DNA from 3 places in the Exiguobacterium sp. OS-77 genome. Region 2 is predicted to be linked to each of the others. Evidence: riboswitches for the same ligand, from Rfam matches in the RefSeq annotation. Region 2 holds a riboswitch; each other region holds the start of a gene.
What was found. A riboswitch is a leader RNA that binds a small molecule or an ion and turns the genes downstream of it on or off. The one in region 2 is predicted to bind S-adenosylmethionine.
Positions count from the first base shown of each region.

Region 1: linked by a shared signal. The riboswitch ahead of msrA (peptide-methionine (S)-S-oxide reductase MsrA) and the one ahead of metK (methionine adenosyltransferase) in region 2 are both predicted to bind S-adenosylmethionine.
Region 3: linked by a shared signal. The riboswitch ahead of EXG77_RS02680 (methionine ABC transporter ATP-binding protein) and the one ahead of metK (methionine adenosyltransferase) in region 2 are both predicted to bind S-adenosylmethionine.

Region 1 is NZ_DF239008.1:2,747,464-2,751,721, reverse strand. It holds gene EXG77_RS14050 (MFS transporter) at 1-532, opposite strand, end outside; gene EXG77_RS14045 (winged helix-turn-helix domain-containing protein) at 562-1,161, opposite strand; gene msrA (peptide-methionine (S)-S-oxide reductase MsrA) at 1,393-1,923, opposite strand; SAM riboswitch class I at 2,019-2,122, opposite strand; gene EXG77_RS14035 (M20 family metallopeptidase) at 2,185-3,363, opposite strand; gene EXG77_RS14030 (putative quinol monooxygenase) at 3,441-3,734, shown strand; gene EXG77_RS14025 (SH3 domain-containing protein) at 3,793-4,258, opposite strand, start outside.
Region 2 is NZ_DF239008.1:809,631-813,888, reverse strand. It holds gene EXG77_RS03950 (serine aminopeptidase domain-containing protein) at 1-240, opposite strand, end outside; gene EXG77_RS03945 (GNAT family N-acetyltransferase) at 319-807, opposite strand; gene metK (methionine adenosyltransferase) at 945-2,153, opposite strand; SAM riboswitch class I at 2,282-2,408, opposite strand; gene pckA (phosphoenolpyruvate carboxykinase (ATP)) at 2,643-4,211, shown strand.
Region 3 is NZ_DF239008.1:560,486-564,743, forward strand. It holds gene EXG77_RS02670 (MetQ/NlpA family ABC transporter substrate-binding protein) at 1-551, opposite strand, end outside; gene EXG77_RS02675 (methionine ABC transporter permease) at 579-1,244, opposite strand; gene EXG77_RS02680 (methionine ABC transporter ATP-binding protein) at 1,234-2,247, opposite strand; SAM riboswitch class I at 2,332-2,437, opposite strand; gene EXG77_RS02685 (aminotransferase class I/II-fold pyridoxal phosphate-dependent enzyme) at 2,500-3,687, opposite strand; gene EXG77_RS02690 (alpha-glucosidase) at 3,836-4,258, shown strand, end outside.

The sequences.
Region 1 (4,258 bases), 1.9 Mb from region 2:
CGAAAATCACGAGAAAGACGTGCGAGTAAGAAGAATGGCTGAGGATGACTCCACCAAGAATCGGACCTGAAAAGAGGGCGATTTGATTAGATGTTTGAATCAGTGAATTGGCTTTAGTGAGCTGTTCTTTCGGAACGAGTGTAGGCAGTAAGGAAGCATTCGCTGGCGAAAAGAATGCATCCACACTACCGAATAGCAAGGCGAATCCTAAAATCGTCAACAATGTAAGCTGATCGGCATGAAGTAATACGAGAAGACAGAGAATGAAACTGATTCGTAAAGCGCTCGAGATGCGCATGATCGTCGAACGTTTATAGCGATCGGATAAGACGCCACCGAACAACATGAGAAAAATACGGGGTAACAAGGTGGCCATGAGGACGAATCCGAGATATGACGCCTGGTTTAGCGTATGGATGACATACCATTGTTCAACAAATAAATAGGTTGATAGGGAGAGGGCAGAGCACATACTGGACCCCCATAAAAATAAAAAAGATCGATTTTTAAACAGCGATTGTTGCGTATCCATTTCAACAGGCAGCATATGGCACCTCCGGTTTAGACGTCGTCATTCTCAAATAGTGGTTCATCAATTGCAAAGGCAGTCGTCATGATATAGAAGTGTTTTTTATCTTCTTCGTCTAGTGAAGGGGACCGTGTGAACTCGTCCAATAGAGCACGATATTTGGTAGCAAATTGCCGAAAATTGGCTTCAGACATCGTCAGTTCCTTTTGAAGCGATAAGCTCATCCAGTCTTCAACGTTTGAAGACACAGGAGAAAAAGCAGTAGTTGGAGCGGTGAGGACGCGTGTCTTTGCTCGGTCCAATACCTCAAGATACGACTGCCGGGTCGCTTCATTCGTCTCGACGAAGTTCAGTAGATGATCGGCAGGAATGTAGCCTCGAGCAATCGCTTGATAGTATTTCAATAGATTGCCGCCCTGTTCTTCCGTCCGGACGAGGCGAATCAAGTCATGCTTTTCAAGTTCTCGTACATGATAGAGGATCTTTGCGCGGGATAACGTCAGCAAGTGGGCTAACTGATGTACCGTATGTGGTTTTTCGACGAGAAACATGAGGATTTTTGTTCGTAACGGATCACTGATCACTTTTAACTGTTCATAGCTCTCTAATATGTGAATCGCTTTTTGTTCCATGCAATCATCTCCTTTTTAACCGGTTAATTTTTATTAACCGTAAAACAAAAGACTTCATTTGTAAACGATTACAAATTTGTGTGAGGGTGTTGGTAAAGAAGACATCATTTGTTTACATACAAAAAGACTGACTCCAGTGACATCTCGGTCATCCTCCACTTTCTACTGGAAAGTAGGGGAAGAACGAGATGTTTGAAATCAGTCTAAGCTACTGTATGTGGTTCGAGGTGATTAGACCGTCGTCGTATCTTTCCATTCCTGCTCGATGAAAGCATCGCGACCAGAGGCAGCACGATCTTTTTTATAGTGTTCTGGATTTTTCTTATGGAAGTCTTGATGGTACTCTTCCGCCGGATAAAATTCAGAAGCGGCATCGATCCGCGTCACGATGGGTTGTTTGAAACGATTGCTTGCAGCAAGGGCGTCACGGGAAGCGATTGCTGCTTCATGCTGCGCATCCGTATGATAGAAAATCGCTGGTGCGTACTGCGTGCCACGATCTTGGAATTGACCTTCTGCATCCGTCGGATCCGTTTGTGGCCAGTAGAGTTCGAGCAGACGCTCGTACGGGAATAGGCTCGGATCAAACGTGATTTGGACGACTTCGAGATGTCCCGTCGTTCCTGTTTTGACTTGCTCATACGTCGGATTGTCGACGTGACCGCCCATGTAACCTGATACGATTCCCTCGATTCCTGGTAATTCTTCAAATGGTGTCACCATGCACCAAAAACATCCACCTGCAAATGTTGCTTTTTCCATCCGTCTCTTCCTCTCCGTGGGAAATTCCCATTGTATGTCTGACAGCGAGAAAAACGAAAACGACTCCTTCGCTTGGTTGCAAAAGGAGTCGCCGCTTTTTATCAACCAAAGCTTTCGCTTTGCTGGTCGTAGCACCTTGCTATACGCAGGTTGCTGGGACGTCATCGATCCAGATCTCTCGGTCCACTCTTGATAAGGGTATATGAAGTTGATGTCATTCGTTATCATTGTTGTGATGATACCATTCACATAGAAATAAAGTCAATCCTTAGGTTTCAAGGCACGTAAAACCGTCGCTCCGAGTGTTTTCGCACCAACCAATAACGCTTGTTCGTTGATCTCGTACTGCGGATGATGCTGTGGATGATTGATGCGACCGTCCGTATATCCGGAGCCGGTAAAGAAGTAACTTCCCGGGACGTGTGTTAGATAATGTGCGAAGTCGTCCGCCGCCATCATCGGTGTGAGTGACCGGACAGATGCTTCCGGTAAGAAAGAAGCAGCTTCCTGAACGAGTTTTGTCTCGTCCGGATGATTCCAAAGCGCCGGGTAACCCGTCGTGAAGTCAATCGAATAAGTAGCACCGATGCCGGCACACGTCGTTTTGGCGACAAGGTCGACTTCTTGTCGGAGCTGATGCCGCAGGGTTTCATTGAACGTCCGGATCTCCCCGACGATGCGTGCTTCACCCGTGACGATGTTCGGCGCCGTTCCTGCGTGGAAGGATCCGATTGCGAGAACTGCTGGCTCAAATGGGTCGACCCGTCGACTGACAAGGTGTTGTAAGTTACAGACGAGTTGTGCCCCAGCGACGAGCGCATCTTTTGTTTTGTGCGGTGCCTGGGCATGCCCACCTTGACCATGAACGATGATTTCGAATTCGTCGATCGCACATAATGTATGTCCTTCCCGAAACCCAATCGTACCAACCGGTAAATCATTTTCGAGATGTGTCGCGAAAATCGCATCGACGCCTTCGAGAACGCCGGCTTCGATCATTTGGATGGCTCCGCCAGGAAAGACCTCTTCTCCATGCTGATGAATGATTCGAATCGTTCCTTGCAATTGATCCCGTAACGGATAGAGCGTAGCAGCAAGAGCCATCACCATCGCCGTATGCCCATCGTGTCCGCAAGCATGCATGACACCGGGATGGATTGACCGGAAAGCAAGTGTTGTCTCTTCTTGAAGTGGTAAAGCATCAAAATCTGCACGGACCGCAATCGTTGGGCCAGGGTGTTTGCCTTCGATCGTCGCGACGACACCACGACCTCCGACGGCTGTTTCGTGAGGGATGCCCCGTTCCGCGTAAAAGTTTGCAATTCGTTCTGGTGTGCGGACTTCCTGAAAAGAGAGTTCCGGATGTCGATGGAAATCACGCCGTAACGCGATCATCGTCGGTTCGAATTGTTCGAGTGCTTCAAAAAGTTGAGTTTGCATCTTCAAGCTCCTTTGACGTGTGTTTTTTCGTGAAAATGGGTACAGATACAGGTAATCACGAAAGGGGATAATGAAACATGGGAGAAATCGTCGTCAACGCTGTACTTACAATCAAAGCAGGACTCGCGGATCAAGTCTTTCCGATTTTAGAAACGGTCTATCATGCCGCACAAAAAGAGGAAGGATGCTTACGCTATTCCTTGCACCAATCGATCGAAGACGAGCATCAATTCATGCTGTATGAAGTGTATCAGGACGAAGAGGCACTTGAAGCGCATATCGCATCCGATCACTATAAAGCATACCGTGAACAGATCGAGTTATACTTGATGGATCGACAAGTAACGAAATACGTCGAGATGACATTCTGACGTGTTGCGATAAGAAGAGACGAAGCCGTCGAATTCGACGGCTTCGTCTTTTTTTGTCTTACATCGATTTAAATCCGAGGAAATGCTCTTGCCAACGCGGTTCATAAATCGAATTGATTTGGAGCTGTGAACCGCCCGCATGGATGAAGTGTTCGCTATCGAGCATGATTCCGATATGCGATGGACCATCCGTGTAGGTGTTCTGGAAGAAGACGATATCCGAGCGTTTACCACTCGAGATACTCGTCCGGCGATTCGTAAAGAAAGCACCGTACCAGTAGCCGCGAACGTTCGTCCGACCACCGTATTTTCCAGCCTTATTTGTCGCGTAGTGAATCAAACCGGAACAATCGAAGCCACCGTTCACGGCATTTTGCGATCCCCATGTGTAAGGTGTACCGATATGTTGGACGGCTGCTTGAATCAGCTTTTCACCGCGCGTGTTATTCTTTTTAATGACCCGTTTATCGGACGTAATCGTCACAGCTGAGACCGGAAGATAGACGGGTGTCCAGCCTGACTGG
Region 2 (4,258 bases):
ATTGACGACGAGTGCGCCCATGCTACAGGCGACGATATGAATCGGTAGCTTGCGTTTCCCGGCTTCACGTAATGCTTCTTTTAACAGTTGACCATGTTCTTCAAACGAGATACGACGTGGGGCGTCGACGAGCAATACTTCATACTCTCGTTCGAGTACCCGAATCAAAGCTTCACTCGGACGGGCACGCAGTTGTAACGGATAGACTAATACGATGATTCCTGTTGGTTGTTCAACCACAAACTCACCTCTTCACTTCATACTTCCTATTTACGATACCTTATTTCAAACGCACACAAAACCGTCCCAAGACGGATTTCACGAGGCGACATGGCGAAGGCGAATGACAGATTCTACTTGCCCAAAGACTTCTTCCGTCATCTCACTGAGTTCTTCAAAACCGAATGAGATCAAGAACTGACGCGCTTTATAGTTACGTGCCTCCACGTATACTTCGAGTGGGACGGCTCCTTGTCGTTCGAGTTCACGGATCAATCGTCGTCCGATTCCGTTTTGCTGATATTTCGGTAAGACGTACAGACGAATGATTTCCCACGTTCCCTCAACATCAATAGCATGAATGAAACCGACGATTTCCTCATCGATGATTCCGACATAAAAATACTCTCCCCGTGCTTCTTCTGCCGTCCGGATCGCACGAACAACCTCCTCTTGCGGATACGCTTCCTGCACGAAATGCGCTTTCGAGCGCTCGGAATAGATTTCTGCATACGTATCCAACCAGGATGTGACGGCAATGTCATGAATACGTCCTGCATCGGCTGGAATAGCTTCGCGTATTTCCATAATCGGAACCCCCCTTTGTATTCATACGAATCGACTCATGTACTTTTACCCTCTTCTAGAAAAAACATTCGTTTCCTGCAAAGTTCCCCGTAAACAAAAAAGTCCGAAAACCCGCATAGGGTTCTCGGACTTTTTGATTATGCGAAACGTTTTGCTTGTTCTTCAAGAACTGCTGCTTTATCTGTTTGCTCCCATGGAAGCTCAACATCTGTACGACCGAAGTGACCGTATGCAGCTGTTTGACGATAGATCGGACGACGGAGATCAAGCATGTTGATGATTCCAGCCGGACGAAGATCAAAGTTTTCAGCAACCAATTCGACGAGTTGTGCTTCAGGAAGTTTTCCTGTACCGAATGTATCAACCGCGATTGATACCGGGTGCGCGACACCGATTGCGTACGCGAGTTGAACTTCTGCTTTGTCTGCAAGACCTGCAGCAACGAGGTTCTTCGCGACGTAACGTGCTGCGTATGCAGCTGAACGGTCGACTTTTGTTGGATCTTTACCAGAGAATGCTCCACCGCCGTGGCGTGCGTATCCACCATACGTATCAACGATGATCTTACGACCCGTCAATCCAGCATCTCCTTGTGGTCCGCCGATGACGAAACGACCAGTTGGATTGATGAAGAATTTCGTTGCTGCGTCGATGTATTCAGCCGGGATGACCGGTGTGATGACGTGTTCTTTCAAGTCAGCTTGAATTTGCTCAAGCGTAACTTCTTCCGCGTGTTGTGTCGAGATGACGATCGTATCGACACGAACCGGCTCGTTGTTCTCGTTGTATTCGACCGTGACTTGTGTTTTTCCGTCCGGACGAAGGTAGTCGAGTTGACCGTTTTTACGCACTTCTGCCAAACGGCGTGCGAGACGGTGTGAAAGCGAGATTGGAAGTGGCATGAGTTCTGGTGTTTCTTTCGTTGCGTAACCGAACATGAGACCTTGGTCTCCTGCACCGATTGCATCGATTTCTGCATCAGACATGCTACCTTCACGTGCTTCAAGCGCTTGGTCTACACCAAGAGCGATGTCTGCTGATTGCTCATCGATTGATGTCAATACAGCACATGTGTCCGCGTCGAAACCGTATTTCGCGCGTGTATAACCGATCTCACGAATCGTTTCACGAACGACTTTTGGAATGTCGACGTAAGTGGATGTCGTGATCTCACCTGCAACGAGAACGAGACCTGTTGTAACAGAAGTTTCTGCCGCAACACGCGCGTTTGGATCCGCTGCGAGGATTGCATCAAGAATTGAATCCGAAATTTGGTCACAGATTTTATCTGGATGACCTTCAGTGACTGACTCCGACGTGAATAGTCGGCGATTAAGGTTTGTCATGTATGACCCTCCCAAAAAAGAATTTGACGGTGTACTCATTTCCCCTAGTTGAGTGGGACGGTAAAATGAAAAAAACCTTTCCAAGTCCAAAAAATGGTCAGGGAAAGGTTGTGCGTTCTTCCTTTACCCTCTTATCGTTCGAAGTGTTTACTTCGCTTCAGGAGAGCACCTTTTCCCTCATTAATATGTGAATTAATGTAGGACGGTTGCCGGGTTTCTTCGGGCCTTGTTCCCTCCACCTGCTCAGAATAAGAGTATCCGTTACGAATTACATGATATAAAGTTGTAACTACTCTGTCAAGCAAGGTTTCAAATTCTAGTCGAAACTTTTTGAAAGAGATGTTAAACTGTTAATGCTGAAAGCGTTTCCAGATAAATAGAAATCAGCACTAGAAAATGATTGCTCTCTCTTTAGTATGTCATATATAATAAATGTGTCATACTAAATACAGTGAGCCAAAACCAACGTAGGGGAAAGGTGGGGTCAGGATGCCGATGACGGTCCTGAATATCGAAGAACTACTCAAGAAAGAGCATGTGTTCAAACAACTATCTGTTGCTGAACTTGTCGAACATGCGATTCGAAACGAAGAAGGTGTCCTTGCTGAGAACGGCGCATTATCTGTAGAAACGGGGAAATTTACAGGTCGTTCACCAAAAGATAAGTTCATCGTCCGTGATTCTTCCTGCGAGTCTCACATTGATTGGGGTCATGTCAACCAACCAATGGATGGAGACAAATTTGAACAATTGTTGCAAAAGGTTCTTCGTTACATGAACGAAGCTGATCATCTCTACTACACAGAAGCTGCTGCTGGAGCAGATACGCACTTCACCCTTCCGGTCCGTGTGCTCACACAATATGCTTGGCATAACCTGTTTGCCAAACAACTCTTTTTACGCGAGTATCCTGAAGTGGCTGCCTTCGAACCGTTCACGGTCGTCTACGCGCCACATTTCAAAGCAGATCCTGCCGTTGACGGAACGAACTCCGAGACGTTCATCGCGATGTCGTTCGAACACCGAATCGTCTTGATCGGTGGAACGGAATACGCTGGAGAAATCAAAAAGTCGATCTTTTCCGTCATGAACTACCTCTTGCCACAAGAAAACGTCCTTTCGATGCACTGCTCGGCAAACGTCGGACACGAAGGCGACGTCGCCTTGTTCTTCGGTCTATCTGGTACTGGTAAGACCACCCTTTCAGCCGATGATAGCCGTCAATTGATCGGTGACGATGAGCATGGTTGGTCGCACGATGGTGTCTTCAACATCGAAGGCGGATGTTACGCGAAGACGGTCAATCTATCGCGTGAAAAAGAACCGCAAATCTTTGACGCGATCCGTTTCGGAACCGTCCTTGAGAACGTCGTACTCGACGAAGCCCGTCATCCTGATTACGATGATACATCGTTGACGGAAAATACGCGTGCTGCTTATCCGATTACGGCAATCGATAACATCGCTGTTCCGTCACGCGCTGGTCATCCGAAGACGATTGTCTTCTTGACAGCTGATGCGTACGGCGTCTTGCCCCCGATCAGCAAATTGACGAAAGAACAAGCGATGTATCACTTCCTATCAGGATATACATCAAAACTCGCTGGAACAGAACGTGGGGTCACGGAACCAGAAGCGACCTTCTCGACGTGCTTCGGTTCACCATTCCTTCCACTGATGCCTGAAAAGTATGCGACGATGCTCGGCGAATTGATTGATCGTCATGGTGTTACCGTTTATCTCGTCAACACGGGCTGGACAGGCGGTGCTTACGGAACAGGTAGCCGCATGAAGCTATCGTATACACGGACGATGGTCAACGCTGCCGTTAACGGCACACTTGCAACGATTCCAACAGAAGAACACCCGATCTTTGGACTTCATATGCCGCTCGAAGTTCCTGGTGTTCCAAGTGAGTTACTCAACCCGGTACGCGTCTGGTCGAATCCGGACGAATACGACACACAAGCGCGTTCGCTTGCTGAGAAATTCCAGAACAATTTCCTTCGTTTCGAGAGTGCGACGGATGCGATCAAGTCAGCTGGTCCGCGCCTATAAAGTAGAGTTTTCTGACTTGCATCAAAAAGATAGACACCGAATTTACA
Region 3 (4,258 bases), 250 kb from region 2:
TCGAGTGGTTTGATGACGAGTTTCTTCGGATTCTTGACGATATCTTTTTCTGAAACGGTCAGAGGATCAGCATCCGGCTTGAGTTCAATCCACCCTTGTTCCGCAAGCAAGTTCAGTGCCCGTGCTTGGTTCGTCGGATCATTCGGCGTCGCGACTTCAGCACCTGTCTTGACGTCGTCAAGTGTCTTCGCTGTTTTACTGTATAGTCCCATCGGTGCTGTCGGAACCGTGATCAGTCCTTTTAAGTCGAGATTCTTTTCTTTAGAAAACGTTTTTAGATAGATCGAGTGTTGGAACAAGTTGGCGTCGATATTGCCGCTACCGAGGGCGATGTTCGGTTGAATGTAATCGCTGAACTCGACGATTTCGACTTTATAGCCTTTCTTTTCGAGTTGTGGCTGAATCGCTTGTTTGACCATGTCGCTATACGGACCGCTCGTCGCCCCGATCTTGATCGTCTTGTTTTTTTCATCAGCGCTGCTGTCTCCACATCCTGCGAGGACTCCTGCACCGAGTAAGGCTGTTGCTAAAAAGGCATATCGTTTTTTCATGATTCCACTCTCCCTTTGTATGTGTGATTAGCGTTTATCTGTTTTTCGCGCCAGTTGATTGCCAAGTGCTTGAATACTTTGAACGATGACGATGAGCACGACGATCGTCACGATCATGATGAGATTATCGTAGCGATAGTAACCGAAACGGATCGCGAGGTCACCGACACCACCGCCGCCGACGATACCAGCCATCGCTGAGAAGCCAATCAAGCTGATCGTCGTTAATGTGATGCCCTGAATGATGCCAGGGAGTGCTTCCGGTAAGAGGACACTGACGATGATCCGCAATGGTTTCGCCCCACAGGCTTCCGCTGCTTCGATTAGACCAGGCGGAATTTCACGGAGTGATGTTTCGACGAGTCGCGCGAGAAATGGAATCGCTGCGACACTGAGACTGACAGATGCTGCCGTCGGACCGATCGTATTGTCGAGTAAGAACTTCGTCAACGGAATGAGGGCGACCAACAAGATAATGAACGGTAGCGACCGGACGATGTTGACGACGAAGTCAAGAACACGGCGGACGGCAAGGTTTTGAAAAAATAATCCGCGGTCGGTGACAAACAAGAGAATTCCGAGCGGAATCCCGACGACCAATGCGAAAGCAAGTGAAATTCCGACCATCCATGCTGTCTCGCCGAGTGCCTTCAAGAGCTCAGGTAACATCGTTTGAATACGATCAAGCCACATCCTGAATCACCTCGAGTGCATGAAGTTCCGTCGCGAGCCAGTCGAGGGCAAGAGCGATTTGATCGGATGATCCCGTCAAGCTGACAATGAGGACACCGAAGGCGACGTCTTGAATGTAGTCGACCTTGCCGTGCAAGATGCTGACTGAGATATCGTAACGGCGGATCGCTTCTGATAACGTACTCTCACCGGTCTTTTCGCCCGTGAACTGCAAGCGGATGATCTTGCCTGGGGTTGCCTGTAAGATGCGTTCCGGCAATTCGATTTGTAGTGCCGTATCGACATAATGTTGCGTCACCGGATGCTTAGCTTGACTGAACAAGTCATAGGTTGAGGCGACTTCAACGACTTCACCTTGTGACATGACCGCGACACGATGGCAAATCTGTTTGACGACATCAATCTCATGCGTGATGAGGACGATCGTCAACCCGAGTCGTTCATTCAAATCCTTCAGCAGTTCAAGGATCTGTAGTGTCGTAACGGGGTCAAGAGCGGATGTCGCTTCATCACATAACAAGACGGTCGGATTGTTTGCGAGTGCCCGGGCAATCCCGACGCGCTGTTTCTGCCCACCGCTTAATTGACTCGGGAAGTTCGTCTCAAATCCTTCAAGTCCGACGAGCGAGACGAGTTCGCGAATCCGCTCCGGGAAATCTGCTCGTTTGACGCCAGCGGCCTTGAGCGCAAAAGCGATGTTATCTGCGACGTTGCGCGACTGAATCAATTGGAAATGTTGAAAGATCATTCCTGTCCGCAAGCGAAGTTGACGCAAATCTGCTTTTGACATCCCGCCGAGCGAGACACCGTCGACCTTGACGGTTCCTTGTGTCGGATGCTCGAGCCCGTTGATTAGGCGAAGCAACGTACTTTTACCGGCACCGGACTCACCGATGATTCCGAAGATTTCTCCTTTTTGGATCGTCAAATCGACATCCCGTAAGGCAAAAATCGGGGTCCGATCTCGGACGAACCGTTTTGTAATGTGTTTGAATTCAATCATCCGCTCATCTCCTCATACAAAAAAAGTCGCTTTTTCCTAGTAGCGGAGCAACCAGAAAAAAGCGACGAAAGTGTAAGATTTCGTAACTTATCTCTCAGAATGAAAATCATTCTGTAGGATGTGGCACCGTTCCTTACAGGTGGTTGCCGGACGTCGTTGGGCCTAATCCCTCGGTCGCTCTCGATAAGTAGTTATGCTGTTGGGACTTACTTTAACGGAAATGATTCCCATCTGTCAAATGTTTTTTCAGAATTATTCCGCAACAGGTGTCCGGAATAGGTTGAGCGTTCCGATTCGATCGACGGCTTCTTCTAGACGTTCGACGTCAGCAATCAAGCTGATCCGGACGTAGCCTTCACCGTGTTCGCCGAAGAAGGATCCAGGGGTCACAGCGACGTGCGCTTCGTCAAGGAGATGATCGGTGAAGCTCTGGGACGTGTAACCTTCCGGAACAGGAAGCCAGACGAAGAAGGAACCGCCCGGGCGTGGTCCACTCCAGCCGATTGCATCAAGTTTTGCGAACAACGCATCGCGTCGTGTTTCATACAAGCGACTTAACTCACGGACGCACGTCTGGTCACTCGTGAGGGCGACGGTCGCCGCATGCTGAATCGGTGTGAAGGCACTGACGTAGAGATGTTCTTGGTACGTTTCGATGCTTGAGATGACGGACGGATTTCCGATGGCAAAGGCAATCCGGAAGCCGGACATGTTGAAGCGTTTTGAGAGTGAGAATAGCTCGATTCCGACGTCTTTCGCCCCTTCCGTCTGCAAGAAACTTCGCGTCGGACCATCGAAACTGATACCGCCGTATGCTAAGTCATGAACGACACAGATATCATGGGCATCGGCGAAAGCGACTGTCTGTTCGAAGGCTTCTGCCGTCGCGGTCGCACCCGTCGGATTACTCGGGTAGTTGAGGAACAACATCCGGGCACGCTCAACGTCCGTCGTATCAAGTAAGTCATAATCCGGCAAGAAATCATTTTTCTCGAGCAACGGAAGCGTAATCGGGTAAGCGCCAGCAAGTGCTGCACCAGACAGGTAATCCGGGTATCCTGGATCCGGGACGATGACACCTTCTCCAGGGTTGACGATCGTCTGCGGTAAGGCGACGATTCCGGCTTTACTGCCGAGGAGAATCGCGACTTCCGTTGCCGGATCGATCGTGACACCGAATTCAGTCGCGTAAAAGTTTGAGACAGCTTGTTTTAGAAAATCATGTCCACGAAATGGTGGATATTGAAGGTTCGTTGGCTCGTCGATAGCTTGTTTTAAGGCATCGAGAATATGTACAGGCGTCGTTTGGTCGGGTGTTCCTTGACCAAGTGTGATGACATCATGTCCGGCAGCTTTTACAGCACCGATTCGGTTCGCAAGTTCAGCGAAGACGGGAGCAGGAAGCCGATCAATGGCGATGGATGGAGCGAAATGTTTCATGGATGAATGCCTCCTTCGTGGTATTGTCGTCAAGGATAACGAATATTCAGTCAAAAGAAAAGAACTTTTTCGAAATTTAAAAAAATTGTCGGATAAACAGGTACAGATAAGTGGAGCGGGAATAAAGAGTAGGGAGAGGAGTGGGAAGATGAAGCGAGCTAACTGGAAAGAGGCAGTCGTCTATCAAGTCTACTGGCGTAGCTTTAAAGATTCGAACGGGGATGGGATCGGTGATTTAAGAGGTGTCATCGAGAAGCTTGATTACATCGCTTCACTTGGTGTCGATGTCGTGTGGTTGAATCCGTGTTATCGTTCCCCGGACGTCGATAACGGCTATGATATTGCCGATTATTACGAGATCATGGAAAAAGCGGGAACGATGGGGGATCTACAGGAGTTGATCACGGCCGCTCATGCCCGTGGATTGAAGGTCATTCTCGATTTAGTCGTGAACCATACGAGTGACCAGCATGACTGGTTCCGTCAGTCATGTGAGCGGATCAACGATAAGGATGACTGGTACATCTGGCAGGATGGCACGAAAGAGACGCCTCCGAACAACTGGCGCTCG